2 regions of the Vogesella sp. AC12 genome follow, and region 1 is predicted to be linked to the other one. Evidence: riboswitches for the same ligand, from Rfam matches in the RefSeq annotation. Region 1 holds a riboswitch; the other holds the start of a gene.
The links. A riboswitch is a leader RNA that binds a small molecule or an ion and turns the genes downstream of it on or off. The one in region 1 is predicted to bind thiamine pyrophosphate.

Region 1 (7,831 bases):
TTCATGTCGACCAACAACAGTGCCAAATTGTTCAGCGATTCGGCGACCAGCAAGTGTTCCTCGCCAAGCAGTTTGCGACGCAAAGCCAAGGCCTGTTCCGCGTAGGGCAATGCTTCCTTGCTGCGGAGTGTTCTCCTTAGTACCGAGACCTGTGCATCCTGGATGTCCGCATAGAGCAGCGTGTCGGGTACGACGACATCATCACCGTGCAGCAATTCATGCAGCAGGGATTCGGCCCGCTGTAGTTTGTCCTGCTGGATCAATACTCGGGCCAGATCCCGTTTTGCCTGTTGCCGAGCAGTGTTGTCGCTTGCTGTCGCCAGTGCCTGATGCGCTGTTTGGTACGCTTGCGAGTACTCCCCATTGATGATCATGGCGTCGATGGCGCTTGCCCCGGCAATGGCCGGGAGTTGGAGTGCGGTGATGAGGAGCAGGGTTATGCGTTTCATCGGGAGATTTCTGACGTGATGGCGAGGTAAGCATTGCATTACAGCACATCATTTTATGCAAATAAAATTGTGATGTTCATGCCCGGTCATGTGGTTGTTTCTATGTGCGACAACAAAAAAGGTTGGCCGCATCGCTGCGGCCAACCTTTATCGTTTCACGTGAAGCAAAACCGGCTTACACCTTGTCGTACAGCTTGCCGCCGCCCTTCACGAACTCGATCGACTTCACCTCCATCCCCTTGTGCAGCGCATCCTGCTCGCTGATGCCCTGTTTGGCGGCGAATTCGCGTACATCCTGGGTGATCTTCATCGAACAGAAGTGCGGGCCGCACATCGAGCAGAAGTGTGCCACCTTGGCGCTGTCTTTCGGCAGCGTTTCGTCGTGGAATTCGCGTGCCTTGTCCGGGTCGAGGCCGAGGTTGAACTGGTCTTCCCAGCGGAACTCGAAGCGCGCCTTGGACAGCGCGTTGTCACGGATCTGCGCGCCGGGGTGGCCCTTGGCGAGGTCGGCGGCGTGGGCGGCCAGCTTGTAGGTGATGATGCCTTCCTTCACGTCGTTCTTGTTCGGCAGGCCCAGGTGCTCCTTCTGCGTCACGTAGCACAGCATGGCGGTGCCGTACCAGCCGATCTGCGCCGCGCCGATGGCGGAGGTAATGTGGTCGTAGCCCGGTGCGATGTCGGTGGTGAGCGGCCCCAGGGTGTAGAACGGCGCTTCGTGGCACCACTCCAGCTCCTTGTCCATGTTCTCCTTGATCAGCTGCATCGGTACGTGGCCGGGGCCTTCGATCATCACCTGCACGTCGTGCTGCCACGCGATCTGCGTCAGCTCGCCCAGCGTCTTCAGCTCCCCCAGCTGCGCCGCGTCGTTGGCGTCCCAGGCGGAACCCGGGCGCAGGCCGTCGCCCAGCGAGAAGGCCACGTCGTAGGCCTTCATGATGTCGCAGATGTCTTCGAAGTGGGTGTACAGGAAGTTCTCTTTATGGTGCGCCAGACACCACTTGGCCATGATCGAGCCACCGCGCGACACGATGCCGGTCATGCGGCCGGCAGTCAGTGGCACGTACTGCAGGCGCACGCCGGCGTGGATGGTGAAGTAGTCCACGCCCTGCTCCGCCTGCTCGATCAGCGTGTCCTTGAAGATTTCCCAGGTCAGGTCTTCGGCCTTGCCGTTGACCTTTTCCAGTGCCTGGTAGATCGGCACCGTGCCGATCGGTACCGGCGAATTGCGCAGGATCCACTCGCGGGTTTCATGGATGTTCTTGCCGGTGGACAGGTCCATGATGGTGTCGGCGCCCCAGCGGATGCCCCAGGTCATCTTGTCCACTTCTTCACTAATCGACGACGTTACCGCGCTGTTGCCGATATTGCCGTTGATTTTGACCAGGAAGTTGCGGCCGATGATCATCGGCTCGGATTCCGGGTGGTTGATGTTGTTGGGGATGATGGCGCGACCGGCGGCGATTTCCTGGCGCACGAATTCGGCGGTGATGGTGTCCGGCAGGTTGGCGCCGAAGCTGTGGCCGGGGTGCTGGCGCGTCATCAGCTCCAGCAGGCGGTCGTTCTTGCCGCCGGCCGTTTTCAGGCTCTCGACATAGGCCTGGCGGTTGAGGTTTTCGCGGATGGCGACGTATTCCATCTCCGGGGTGATGATGCCCTGCCGCGCGTAGTGCATCTGGCTGACGTTGCGGCCAGGCTTGGCGCGACGCGGCTTGCGCTGCAGGTTGAAGCGCAGGTCGGCCAGTTTCGGGTCGGCTTCGCGGGCGCGGCCGTAGTCGCTGGACAGGCCGGCCAGCAGTTCGGTGTCGTCGCGCTCGGCGATCCACGCCGCGCGCAGCGGGGCGAGGCCGTTCTGGATGTTGATGCTGACGGCTGGGTCGGTGTACGGGCCGCTGCAGTCGTAGACGTAGATCGGCGGGTTGCGCTCGCCGCCGAACTGGGTCGGGGTGTCGGCCTGGCTGATCTCGCGCATCGGCACGCGGATGTCGGGGCGGCTGCCCTCGACATAAATCTTGCGCGAATTGGGCAGCGGCGCGATGGCGGCGGCATCGACCACCATCTGTTGGTTGGGCTTGTGGCTATCGGGTGTGGCAGGCGCGTTCATCGGGCAGGTTCTCCAAGGCGATGAAACGGCGCAAGGAGCGGCCCGGGTGTCCGGCTGCAAGGTTGGCCGCAAGCCGGGCGGGAACGCAGCGCGGCGGGCGGAGTCTGGCAGATTACGCTTCCCTACGCCGGTATTATCCGGGTCAGGTTCTAAGGGTAACTCTCACCCGCCCTGTTTATGCCATACGCGTTTTGGTGCGAATGGTACACAACAGGAGCAGGACCCCTAGCGATGCTGTGAAGGTAAGGTAAATGTGGGATAATCGCAAGTTACGAATTGCTCGGGCGGTTGTGAAATGCGGGTTGAGGCAGCCTGTTTTTCAGAGTCGTCCTTGATATTGTCTAGAATCCAAGCCGGAGTTTCCGATGAATTTCGAACAAGCCCGCTTCAATATGGTTGAGCAACAGATCCGTCCGTGGGACGTGCTCGACACCTCCATTCTCGATCTGCTGTTCCACGTGAAACGCGAAGATTTTGTCGGTACCGACAAGCGTGCGCTGGCCTTTGTCGACACCCAGCTGCCGCTGGACAACGGCAGCACCATGCTGGAGCCGAAGGTCGAAGCCCGTCTGGTGCAGGACCTGCAGGTGAAAGCCAGCGACAAGGTGCTGGAAATCGGCACCGGCAGCGGCTACCTGACCGCGCTGTTGGCCGCCGTCGGCCAGCACGTGTACAGCGTCGACATCGACGCGCAGCAGCTGCAGCACGCCGCGGCCAACCTCAAAACCGCCGGCATCAAGAACGTGACGCTGAGCCAGGGCAACGGCATTGACGGTCTGGCGGCACAGGCGCCGTTCGACGTGATCTGCGTCGGCGGTTCGGTACCGGTAGTGCCGGAAGCGCTGAAGGCGCAGCTGGCCGTCGGCGGCCGCATGGCGGTGATCGTCGGCGACGCGCCGGTAATGGTCGCCAAGATCATCACCCGCGTGTCCGAAACCGCGTATCAGGAAAGCGTCAGCTTCGATACCAACATCGCGCGCCTGCAGCAGCTGGACGCGATCGAACCGTCGCGCTTCAGCTTCTGATGATCCGCGAAATCAACGCCCGCGAGCTGGCCGACTGGCTGGCCGATGCGTCCCGTCCGCAGCCGGTGCTGCTCGACGTGCGCGAGGACTGGGAGTACGCGCTGTGCCGCATCGACGGTTCGCGCCAGATTCCGATGAACCTGATCCCGCTGCGCCACAACGAGCTGCCGGATGACACCCCGGTGGTGACCATCTGCCACCACGGCGTGCGCAGCTACCAGGTCGGCCTGTTCCTGGAAAACGCCGGTTTCGAGCAGGTGCTGAGCCTGCGCGGCGGCGTGGCGGCGTGGGCGGACGAGGTCGAGCCGGCGATGGCGCGCTACTGAGCCGACGTTGGCCGCAAGCAAAGCCGTTCCCTGTGGAGCGGCTTTTTTATTGGCACCACCGCCGGCACGGCATACCAGCGCGCGCTGGTCTTTGCGTGTCTGGTGCGGTTTTGGCGGCCGCTTTGCTGCTGCGGGTTCGGTGGCAGCAACGGGGGGTGACTCCCCCGCTGCCGGACCCTGAATTTTTCGTGATTTCGATGGTTAACAACATGACTTATCTCGCCCCCGCCCTCGCCGCCCTGCCCGCCGCCTGGCAACAGGTGCTGGCAACGCCGGCCATCAGTGCGCAACTGGCGGTGATCGACGCGCAACTGGCCGACCGCGCCGCCGCCGGTGCGGTGATCTACCCGCCGCGCGAGCTGGTGTTCAACGCGCTGCGCCACGTGGCGCCGGCCGACATCCGCGTGGTGATCATCGGCCAGGATCCGTACCACGGCGCCGGCGAGGCGATGGGGCTGAGCTTTTCGGTGCCGGACGGGGTGAAGATCCCGCCCAGCCTGCGCAACATCTACAAGGAACAGCTCAGCGACCTCGGCCTGCCGCCGCCGGCCAGCGGCAACCTGACGCACTGGGCGGCGCAGGGCGTGCTGCTGCTGAATGCCTCGCTGACGGTGGAGGCCGACCGCGCCGGCAGCCACGGCAAGCTCGGCTGGCAGCCGGTGACCGACGCGCTGATCGACGCGGTGAACGCGGCCAACCCCGGCTGCGTGTTCCTGCTGTGGGGCAACTGGGCGCATACCAAGGCCGAGCGTATCGATGCCGCCCGCCACTGCGTGCTGAAGGCGGCGCACCCGTCGCCGCTATCGGCCAGTCGCGGCTTTCTCGGCTGCCGCCATTTCTCGCAGGCCAACCAGTGGCTGGCCGAGCGCGGCCGCGGCGAGATCGCCTGGGGTGGCGTGGCGGCGCAGGGCGGGCTGTTCTAGCGCACACGCTGCGGCCAACGTTGGCCGCAACGACGCGCCGCTTCAAGGCCGGCCGGGATGGCCAGCGGCTGATACGGCGTTAGCGGCACCGGCGCCCGGCGTGCGGACCGCGGTCTCGCCGCCGTTGTCGTGTCGCCGCGCGCGGCTTGGCGCCGCCCGCTACAGGCAGCTGGTCGCCGCATCCAGGATGTAGCCCTCGCCGCGCACGGTGCGGATCAGGCGCGGGTTGCGCGGGTCGTCCTGCAGCTTGTGGCGCAGGCGCGAGATCAGGATGTCGATGCTGCGGTCGAAGGCGTCGACGGTACAGCCGCGGGTCAGGTCCAGCAGCAGCTCGCGGTCGAGGATGGTGCGCGGCCGCTGCAACAGCACCGACAGCAGGCGGAATTCGGCGTTGGACAGCGGGATCACCACGCCCTGCTTGTCCTGCAGCTGGCGCAGGCCGACATTGAGGCGCCAGTCGCCGAACTGGATCTGGCGCGGCGGCTTGTCGCTGCCGTGGCCGGCGGCCGGCTGGCGCCCGGCCTGGGTGCGGCGCAGCACCGAGTGGATGCGCGCCACCAGCTCGCGGATGTCGAACGGCTTGCTGACGAAGTCGTCGGCGCCCACCTCCAGGCTGATGATGCGTTCGATCGGCTCGCCGTGGGCGCTGATCATCAGGATCGGCACGCTGGACTGGCTGCGGATCTCCTTGCACAGCGTCAGCCCGCTTTCGCCGGGCAGCATCAGGTCGAGCACGATGACGTCGAACTGGCGGGTGGCCATCGCCTCGCGCATGGCGCGGCCGTTGCCGACGCCGACGCAGCTCATCGCGTAGCCGTGCAGGTACTGGCAGATCAGGCTGCGGATGTCTTCGTCGTCGTCCACCACCAGCACGTGCAGCATGGCTGGTGCGGCGCTTGGGGCAACGGTGAGAGCGGGACTGCTGGAAATCATGGGAATCAGGGCCTGCGCCGGAACACGATCGCGCCAGCTTAAACAGCGGCTGCAACGCCGGTGTGTGCGTTGTGTACGGGAATGGATACAAAGCGGCAAACTGTCCGCTACATCGCCACGCGTAGACTGCCGGCTGGCTCTCCCCGTTACCGCCCTGCGCGGCCGTCCCCATGCCCCACTCCTGCTCGCGAACCGTCCGCCTCGGCCTGCTGCTGGCCAGCGCCAGCCTCGGCGGCTGCATCACCATCCAGGCGCTGCCCAACCCGGTGCGCGAGGTGTTCACCTTCGGCTTTTCCACCGCCACCGAGATGCAGGCGATGGCGGAAAAGGAACGCCAGGCCAGCGAGCGGCGGCTGGCGCCGTACCCGCAGCTGTGCATCGAGTGGAACGAACGGGTGACGGTGCCGGATTTCCTGCGCGTGGTGGAGGACGGCCTGCGCCGCCGCGGTGTGGCCAGCCAGGTGTACGCGCCGGGCACCCTGCCCGCCGGCTGCGTGGTGCTCAGCTACGCCGCCAGCCGTGCCTGGGAACAGGATTTTGCCTACATGAGCTACGCCACGCTGGCGCTGCGCAAGGACGGCAACGTGCTGGCCAAGGTGGTGTACGAGCCGCGCCGCCTTGGTTTTGACAAGTGGGCCAGCACCGAGGCCAAGCTGATCTTCCTGCTCGACCAGCTGCTGTTCAGCGGCGGCCCGCGCGACGTGCGCTAGCTGCCTGCGGCCAAGCTTGTGCGCAGAACCTGTGCATGATTTGTAGCGAATGGCTGCAAATGGGGCGGTACGGCGTTGAAAACGGCGCCGGAATGCGTGTTCCTGTCTGGCGCAACACCGCTTCCTCCGCCGTGTTCGCTCTGTCTTGCGTGAGCGCGCGCGATCGTGAACACGCGCTCAGTACAGGCTGACCGCGGCGCCGAACAGCAACTGCACCCACGCCAGCACGCCGGCGTCCAGCGGCATGTTCTGGTTGACCTGGTCCAGCCGCGCGTTGATCACGTACTTCGACGAGATGCTGTTGCCGGGCTGGATATGGTTGCCGTTGACGATGCCGGAGAAGCGCAGCACGCTCTGCTTGCCGTTGACCAGCACCGCCTTGTCGCCGCCGACCACCAGATAGCCGTTGGGCAGCACGTCCAGCACCGACACCATGATGTTGCCGTTGACCTTGTTGCTGTTCTTGACGCTGCTCTGGCCGTTGTCGTTGATGCTGTAGTCGGAATCGACATCGACCTCGAACAGCTGCTTGATCAGCCCCGGCATGGTGTGCAGCGCACCGGGGCCGTTGATGCTGGTGGCGCCGCTGGCCTTGTCGTTCAGCTGCCGGCTGCTGCTGCTGCTGACGTCCTCCTCGATGGTGACCACGATGCTGTCGCCGACGTGCTTGGCGATCTGGGTCTCGAAGAACAGCCGCGCGGTGACCGGATTGAAGATGCCGCCGCCGCTGTCCTGCGTCAGCAGCGGCCGCAACTGCGGGTAGCTGCTGGTCGGCAGCTGCACCACCGACGGCGTGGTACAGGCCGCCAGCAGCAGCGGCAACAGCAGGGAGACGACACGGTGCATGGCTCGGATCCGGGCAAATTTGACTCCACCATTCAAGCATGCCGCTGTTGTCGCATTACGGCGCTTTCGTTTCAAAATACCGTGCTTTGGCTACATATCGCCAACAATGACGACATTTGCATGCTAAAGCCGTTGGTGGCGGCCGGCCAGTGCCGTGTCCGGTGGCGACCGGCGCGCATGCTAAAATGCGCCATCAACAGCCACCCGCGAGTATCCCCATGCGTATCGGAACCCCTCTTTCCGCGTCGGCCCGACGCGTCATGCTGCTGGGCAGCGGCGAACTGGGTAAGGAAGTGGTCATCGCGCTGCAGCGCCTCGGCGTGGAAACCATCGCCGTCGACCGCTACCCCGACGCGCCGGCGATGCAGGTGGCGCACCGCAGCCACGTCATCAACATGGCCGACCCCGCCGCGCTGCGCGCGCTGGTGGAGGCGGAGCGGCCACACCTGATCGTGCCGGAGATCGAGGCTATCGCCACCGAGGAATTGCTGCGCATCGAGGCCGACGGCCTCGCCGAG
Region 2 (7,831 bases), on a different contig from region 1:
CTTGTGATAGCGGCCGTGTACCTGGCTGCCGTCATCCCACTCGAAATCGAAGCCGTGCGCCGCCAGCCGGCTGTTGCGGTGCGCGCGCGCCTCTTCGCCCTCCGCCTCCGGCGCCGGCAGCACGCTGGGCAGCACGCGGTAGTCCGGGTAGCGTTGTTTCAGCCAGCTGATCGCCTGCGAGTAGGCGTAGCCGGACAGGCCGAGACCGGAGATTTCCGGGCTGAGGCTGAAGCCGGATTTCGGCCCGAACGACACCGTGTGCGACGGGTGATCGACCGCCACCTGCAGGCAGTTGCGGGTGTTCATCCATTCTGACGCCTCGCCGCGCAGCGGCAGCCACTGGCTGCCCTCGGCGCGGGCGAAGGTGACGAACTGGATGCGGAAAAAATCGGACTGGAAGGTATGGCCGCTGCTGATGCGGCTGAACAGGTAGATCGGCACCCCGTTGTCGAGCAGCGCGATCAGCTGCTCCGCCTGCGGCGTGCTGCGGCCGGCAAGATGGCTCTCGTCTTCCGGCGACGGCAACGGGATCGCCTCCGGCTCGCTGGCGGTTTTGTCGATTTTCGGTGGCGTTTTCAGGCTTCGGCTGGACATGGCGGCATGGTTTCAATCGTGCGTGGCGGCTAGCGTACACCATTGGCTGCCGGACGTCAGGAAACGAGGGCGGCTGAGGTAGTGGATAAGCAAGAGCCACCTTTCGGGTGGCATGCGGCTTCTTCTGCGCCAGCATGGCAGCGGTCGCTCACGAGCGGGCGGTCGCGCACCATCTCTAGGATGGTTTCTTGCACGGATGTTCTCTACAGCAACTCGCTGAGAGTGGCCTCGGTCCAAATGGTCGGATTGGGCTATATCTTGGTCAATAGCCAAAGAGTCATCCGGTGGCGAGGAGCTTCTTTGGTCTGATGAACCAGATCGGGAGGGCATGAGATCATGTTCAACAAGGATCGTTTTATCCAGGATTGCTTGAGCGCTATTTCCGGGGGCCATGAGGCGATTAGTGAGCTGGTGGCCGAAGCGGTGTCGGATAGCGCCGGGGTGATGGCCGAGCTTGGCGAGCCGCAACATGCCGGCCTTACGCCGCTATTCAGGTCGCCTGATCTTACCGTCATCAGCTTTGTCTGGGCGCCGTGCATGAGCCTGATGCCGCACAATCACCAGATGTTTTCGGTGGTCGGCATCTATACCGGGCGCGAGGACAACGTCTTCTGGAAGCGGACGGGAACGACGATAGAGGCAGTCGGTGCCAAGTCGTTGGGGGCTGGCGATGTTGCCACGCTCGATAGTGACGTTATCCACTCGGTGCTGAATCCGATCGGGAAGATGACTTGTGCGATACACGTCTATGGCGGAGATTTCTTCGCACCCCCCATACCGCGCAGTGAATGGGACCACGAAACGCTCATCGAAGCGCCATGGAATGTCGAGCACGCCAAGTCGCTGTTTCGGGAGGCCGAGGCACGCTTTCGTGCGAGCCTCGGATAGCCGGGTCAATTCAAGCCGCCTTGTTTTGAATTGCGGCCAACCTTTGTGCGCCGGCCAAGCCCAAGCAGCACCGCAATGAAAAATGGCTGCTTCCGTCACCGGAAGCAGCCATTTGCCTTGTCAGGCCAAGCCGGCTTGTCACACCGGCCAAGCCTGACGTGACGCTTACGCCAGATCGAAACGGTCCAGGTTCATCACCTTGCTCCACGCTGCCACGAAGTCGTTGACGAACTTCGGCTGCGCGTCGCTGCAGGCGTACACCTCGGCCAGTGCCCGCAGTTGCGAGTTGGAGCCAAACACCAGGTCCACGGTGGTGGCGGTCCACTTCTGTGCGCCGGTGGCGCGGTCACGGCCTTCCAGTACGCCGTCGGTGGCGGATTTCTGCCACTTGGTACCCATGTCGAGCAGGTTGACGAAGAAGTCGTTGCTCAGGGTTCCGGGGCGCTGGGTGAACACGCCGTGCTGTGCCTGGCCGGCGTTGGCGCCCAGCACGCGCAGGCCGCCGATCAGCACCGTCATTTCCGGCGCGCTCAGCGTCAGCAACTGCGCCTTGTCGATCAGCAGCTCGGCGGCGGCGCCCTCCAGCCCGGGCTGCACGTAGTTGCGGAAGCCGTCCGCACGTGGTTCCAGCACCGCGAACGAGGCGACGTCGGTCTGGTCCTGCGTGGCATCGGTACGACCCGGCGCAAACGGCACGGTCACCTGCTGGCCGGCCTGCTTGGCGGCGGCCTCGATGGCGGCACCACCGGCGAGCACGATCAGGTCGGCCAGCGAGATCTTCTTGCCGCCGGCGGCGCCGGCGTTGAAGTCCTGCTGGATCGCGGCCAACGTTTGCAGTACCTGCGCCAGTTGCGCCGGCTGGTTGACCGCCCAGTCTTTCTGCGGCGCCAGGCGGATGCGCGCGCCGTTGGCGCCGCCGCGCTTGTCACTGCCACGGAAGGTGGCGGCGGCGGCCCAGGCGGTGCCGACCAGCTGTGCCACGGACAGGCCGGAGGCGAGCACCTTGGTCTTCAGCGCGGCGATGTCCTGCGCGTCGACCAGCGGGTGGTCCACGGCCGGCACCGGGTCCTGCCAGATCAGTTCTTCCGCCGGTACCAGCTTGCCGAGGTAGCGGGCGCGCGGGCCCATGTCGCGGTGGGTGAGCTTGAACCAGGCGCGGGCGAAGGCATCGGCAAATGCCTGCGGGTCCTGATGGAAGCGGCGCGCAATCGGTTCGTAGATCGGGTCGAGGCGCAGCGACAGGTCGGCGGTGGTCATCATCGGCGGGTGCTTCTTGCTCGGGTTGTGCGCGTCCGGAATCATGTCTTCCGGCTTCACGTCCTTGGCCACCCACTGGTGCGCGCCGGCCGGGCTCTTGGTCAGTTCCCACTCGTAGCCGAACAGGGTGTTGAAGTAGCCGTGGTCCCAGGTGGTGGGGTTGGGTTTCCACGCGCCTTCGATGCCGCTGGTGGTGGCGTGCACGCCCTTGCCGCTACCGAACTGGTTGATCCAGCCGAGGCCCATTTCCTCGAGTGGTGCGCCTTCCGGTTCCGGGCCGACCAGTGCCGGGTCGCCGGCGCCGTGCGCCTTGCCAAAGGTGTGGCCGCCGGCGACCAGCGCCACGGTTTCCTCGTCGTCCATCGCCATGCGGGCGAAGGTTTCGCGCACGTCACGCCCGGAGGCGACCGGGTCCGGGTTGCCATTGGGGCCTTCCGGGTTGACGTAGATCAGGCCCATCTGCACCGCGGCCAGCGGGTTTGCCAGCTCGCGATCACCGCTGTAGCGCTTGTCGCCCAGCCAGGTGCTCTCCGGTCCCCAGTAGATGTCTTCTTCCGGCGCCCAGATGTCCGGGCGGCCGCCGCCGAAGCCGAAGGTCTTGAAGCCCATCGATTCCAGTGCCACGTTGCCGGCGAGGATGAACAGGTCGGCCCACGACAGCTTGCGGCCGTATTTCTGCTTGATCGGCCACAGCAGGCGGCGCGCCTTGTCGAGGTTGCCGTTGTCCGGCCAGCTGTTGAGCGGGGCGAAGCGCTGGTTGCCGGTGCCGGCGCCGCCGCGGCCGTCGGCGATGCGGTAGGTGCCGGCGGCGTGCCAGGCCATGCGGATCATCAGGCCGCCGTAGTGGCCCCAGTCCGCCGGCCACCAGTCCTGCGAATCGGTCATCAGCGCGTGCAGGTCGGCGACCACGGCATCCAGATCCAGGGTCTTGAATTCTGCGGCATAGTCGAACGCCTCGCCCATCGGGTCGGACTTGGCGGAGTGCTGGTGCAGGATGCCCAGCTTCAGCTGATTGGGCCACCAGTCACCGTTGGAGGGGCCGCCGGCTACGGTGTGCGGGGCTGCGCTACCCGAAAACGGGCACTTGGCTTCTGTCGACATGGTTATCTCCTGTTGCTTTTGATTGCCAGCGGATCACGCCAGGTGGCGGGTCCGCTGCGGTTGGCTGGGGTTGACTTGACTGCTGATCTGAGCGTCATCGCCGGCGCCGGCCACCCGGCTGGTTGCCGGGCACTGGCCATCACGCGGGTTGCGGCCAACGTGGTGGCTTACTGCATCCACACCAGGTTGGCCCACATCTCGTCGAGGGTGATGTGCTGGCGGAAGAAACGTTTCATGGTCTTGCTCCTTGCAGATCGCTTGATGACTGGATTATGGATACCGGTTATGCATTTGTTAAATTGATTGTTGTTTTTAGTTTGTTAGCTTTTTGCTATTTATCTGCCATGCCGCCCGCATCGGGTGCCCATTGCGCCGTGCTGGTGCACGCGCCATGTCGTGGTGATTCTTTTTATAGCGGCAAAGTGGCGAATTGGCAGCGCCGGCGGCGCTTTTTGCTGGCACGGCAATTGCTCAATAGTCGGCGAGGGTAGCTGTGGTGGCTGCGCCTCGCTTGAGAGTCTGTCCCGTTGCTTCTGTCGGCATACTGCTAGACACGCCCGTTCCCGCGCTGGGGGCGGGCGATTTTTTTGCGCCGCCCGCGCGCCGCGGCGGTTAAGCAATGCCGCGCAACGCGCTATACTCGCCGCTTCGATCACCGGGGGTGTCTGCCGCAGGCAGACTGAGAGATACCCCAGAACCTGATCTGGGTCATGCCAGCGGAGGGAGCGTGATGCGCGGCCAGTCCGCGTCCCGCTTCTTCTTTTGGTCGGCACCATTACCAAAAGAGGATGTCTGCAATGTTCAAGAAGTCCGTACTGCTGCTGGCGCTGGCCGGCGTTTCCCTGACTACCCTGGCCGCCGAGCTGCGGGTGATGACGCACAGCTCGTTCAGCCTGCCGAAAGAGCGCATCGCCGAGTTCGAGAAGCAAAGCGGCGCCAAGCTGGCCATCATCAAGGGCGGCGATGCTGGCGAGATGCTCAACAAGCTGATCCTGACCCGTGCCAATCCGGTGGCCGACGTGGTGTACGGCATCGACAACACCCTGATCGGCAAGGCCAACGCCGCCGGCGTGCTGGAGCCGACCAGCAGCAAGGTTGGCCGCAACGTGGCGGTGGCCAGCCTGCCGGGCGCGGTGGCCATCGACTACGGCTATGTCACCCTCAACATCGACAAGGCCTGGTTCGCGAACAGCAAGCTGCCGCTGCCGGCGACGCTGGACGACCTGACCAAGCCTGCCTACAAGAACCTGCTGGTGGTGGAAAACCCGGCGACCTCCAGCCCCGGTCTCGCCTTCCTGCTGGCGACCATCGCCGGTAAGGGCGAAGAGGGCGCCTTCCAGTGGTGGGGCAAGCTGCGCGACAACGGCCTGAAGGTGGCCAAGGGCTGGAGCGAGGCCTACTACACCGACTTCACCCGCAACGGCGGCGCGCGCCCGATCGTGGTCAGCTACGCCACCAGCCCGGCGGCGGAAGTGTTCTACAGCAAGGAAAAACTGGCCGAATCGCCGACCGCCAACCTGTTGCTGAAAGGCGGCGTGTTCATGCAGGTGGAGGGTGTGGCCAAAGTCAAGGGCGGGCTGCAGCCGCAGCTGGCACAGCAGTTCGTCGATTTCCTGCGCGGCGAGGCGGTGCAGAAAGAGCTGCAGACCAGCATGTGGATGTACCCGGCGGTCGCCGGCGTGGCGCTGGCGCCGGTGTTCAAGCACGCCGCGCAGCCGGCCAGCTTCAGCAACCCGGACCTGAAGGCGATGCAGCACAAGACCGCCGCCTGGGTCAGCCGCTGGACGCGACTGGTGATCAAGAACGCGCCGTGATGCGGCGGGCTGCCGGCGCGCTCCGGCAGCGGGGTGTTTTCGCGACGGTAACGGCGGCAGCCGTTACCGTTTTCCATTGTCGTGATGCAGAAAGTGTTGCCCTTGTCTGATTTCCGCTGGCTGGCCTTGCCGCCGCTGTTATTTCTGCTGCTGCTGGTCGGGCTGCCGCTGTCGCGCCTGCTGTACGAGGGCGGGCTGGCATTCAGTCCGGCGCTCCTGAGTGATGCCTACCTGCAGTGGCGCCTAGGCTGGTCGCTGCTGCAGGCGGCGGCCACCTGCGTGCTAACTCTATTACTCGGCCTGCCGCTGGCGTGGGTGCTGGCGCACTTCGAGTTCCGCGGCCGCGCGCTGCTGTTGCGGGTGCTGATGCTGCCCTTCGTGATGCCGACGCTGGTCGCCGGCCTCGGCGTGCTGGCGCTGTTCGGCCCGCACGGCGTCAGCGGGCTGAACCTGCAGGACACGCCGTGGCTGCTGCTGTACGGCAACCTGTTCTACAACCTGCCGCTCTTGATCCGCGCCGCGGTGGACGGCTTCGACCACGTGCCGGCCAGCCGGCTGATGGTGGCGCGCACGCTGGGTGCCTCGCGCTGGCGCGCGTTCTGGCGCGTGGAGTGGCCGGTGGTGCGGCCGTGGCTGGCGTCGGCGCTGTGCCTGATCTTCTTGTACTGCTTCTCCGGCTTCGGCCTCGCGCTGCTGCTCGGCGGCCAGCGGTACGCCACGGTGGAGGTCGAGATCTACTCGCTGGTCGCCTACGAGCTGAACCTGGCCGATGCCGGCGCACTGGCGCTGCTGATGCTGCTGCTCGGCGCCGTCATCGCGCTGCTGTACGCGCTGATCGAGCGCCGCCTGGCGCGGCCGGACAAGCGCAGCCCGCCGCTGCGCCAGCCGGTGCAAGGTTGGCCGCAACGGCTGCTGCTCTTGGCCAGCCTGCTGCTGTTGGCGCTGTTTGCCGCCGCGCCGCTGCTGGCGGTGCTGCTGCGCGCGCTGCTGGCTGATGCCGCGGCGTGGCGGGTGCTGCTGCAGGACGACACCCTGCTGGCGCTGGGCAACACGCTGCGCTTTTCGCTGCTGGCGCTGCTGCTGGCGACTCTCCTGGGCCTGCTGCACGGGCTGGCGGCGCAGCGCAGCGCCGGCCTGCGCGCGCTGATGTTCCTGCCCTTCATGGTGTCGCCGGTGTGCGTTGCCTTTGGTCTGCTGCTGGCCTATCCCGCCTACAGCGCGACGCTGGCGCTGCTGGTGGCCGCCTACGCGCTCCTGGCCTACCCGTTTGTCGCCAAGGCGGTGGTCAGCGCTCGCGACGCCTTGCCGCCGGCGCTGCCCAATGCCGCGCGCACGCTGGGCGCGTCGCCGTGGCGCGTGTTCTGGCGCGTCAGCCTGCCGCTGATGCGCCCGGCGCTGCGCCGTGGCATGGCGTTTGCCGCCGCCACCGCCGTCGGCGAGTTCGCGGTCAGCCTGTTCCTGTCGCGCCCGGAATGGCTGACGCTGACCACGCTGATCTACCAGCATCTGGGCCGCCCCGGCGCGGCCAACCTTGAGGCGGCGCTGGTGTTGTCCAGCGTACTGCTGCTGCTGGCGCTGCTGGCATTCATGGCCATCGAGTGGCCGGAGAAGACCCATGCTCGAACTTCGTGACCTGGCGCTGGCCTTTGCCGGCCGCCGTGTGCTGGACGGCCTGTCGCTACAGGTGGCGGCCGGCGAAACCGTGGCCCTGCTCGGCCCCTCCGGCGAGGGCAAGTCCAGCCTGCTGGCGGTGATCGCCGGCCTGTTGCGGCCACAGCGCGGCCAGGTGTGGCTGGGCGGGCGCGACATCAGCCGCCTGCCGCCGGAAGAGCGCCAGCTGGCGATGATGTTCCAGGACCACGCCTTGTTCCCGCACCTCGATGCTGCGGCCAACGTGGCTTTCGGCCTGCAGGAACGCGGCGTGCCGCGCGCCGTCGCACGGCAGCGTGCCGAGGCGGCGCTGGCGGCGGTGGGGCTGGCCGGCCGTGGCGCGGCCGCCTGCCACCAGCTGTCCGGCGGCGAGCAGCAGCGGGTGGCGCTGGCGCGGGCGCTGATCGGCGAGCCGGCGCTGTTCCTGCTCGACGAGCCGTTTTCCAGCCTCGACACCCATCTCAAGCAGCAGCTGATCGACGACCTGCGCCAGCGGCTGTCCGCGATGGCGGTGCCGACGCTGCTGG

Region 2: it holds a riboswitch for thiamine pyrophosphate, as region 1 does, so the genes downstream of both, NOM55_RS15485 (thiamine ABC transporter substrate binding subunit) here and thiC (phosphomethylpyrimidine synthase ThiC) in region 1, are expected to answer to the same signal.

Annotation. Positions count from the first base shown of each region.
Region 1 is NZ_JANFNU010000009.1:63,774-71,604, forward strand. Features, by position in the region: gene NOM55_RS13345 (tetratricopeptide repeat protein) at 1-449, opposite strand, end outside; gene thiC (phosphomethylpyrimidine synthase ThiC) at 625-2,505, opposite strand; TPP riboswitch at 2,653-2,787, opposite strand; gene NOM55_RS13355 (protein-L-isoaspartate O-methyltransferase) at 2,916-3,575, shown strand; gene NOM55_RS13360 (rhodanese-like domain-containing protein) at 3,575-3,901, shown strand; gene NOM55_RS13365 (uracil-DNA glycosylase) at 4,111-4,824, shown strand; gene NOM55_RS13370 (response regulator) at 4,984-5,706, opposite strand; gene NOM55_RS13375 (hypothetical protein) at 5,928-6,467, shown strand; gene NOM55_RS13380 (flagellar basal body L-ring protein FlgH) at 6,645-7,313, opposite strand; gene purT (formate-dependent phosphoribosylglycinamide formyltransferase) at 7,526-7,831, shown strand, end outside.
Region 2 is NZ_JANFNU010000013.1:10,667-18,497, reverse strand. Features, by position in the region: gene NOM55_RS15505 (hypothetical protein) at 1-594, opposite strand, end outside; gene NOM55_RS15500 (hypothetical protein) at 931-1,482, shown strand; gene katG (catalase/peroxidase HPI) at 1,648-3,840, opposite strand; gene NOM55_RS15490 (hypothetical protein) at 4,053-4,331, shown strand; TPP riboswitch at 4,488-4,583, shown strand; gene NOM55_RS15485 (thiamine ABC transporter substrate binding subunit) at 4,638-5,654, shown strand; gene NOM55_RS15480 (ABC transporter permease) at 5,739-7,286, shown strand; gene NOM55_RS15475 (ABC transporter ATP-binding protein) at 7,270-7,831, shown strand, end outside.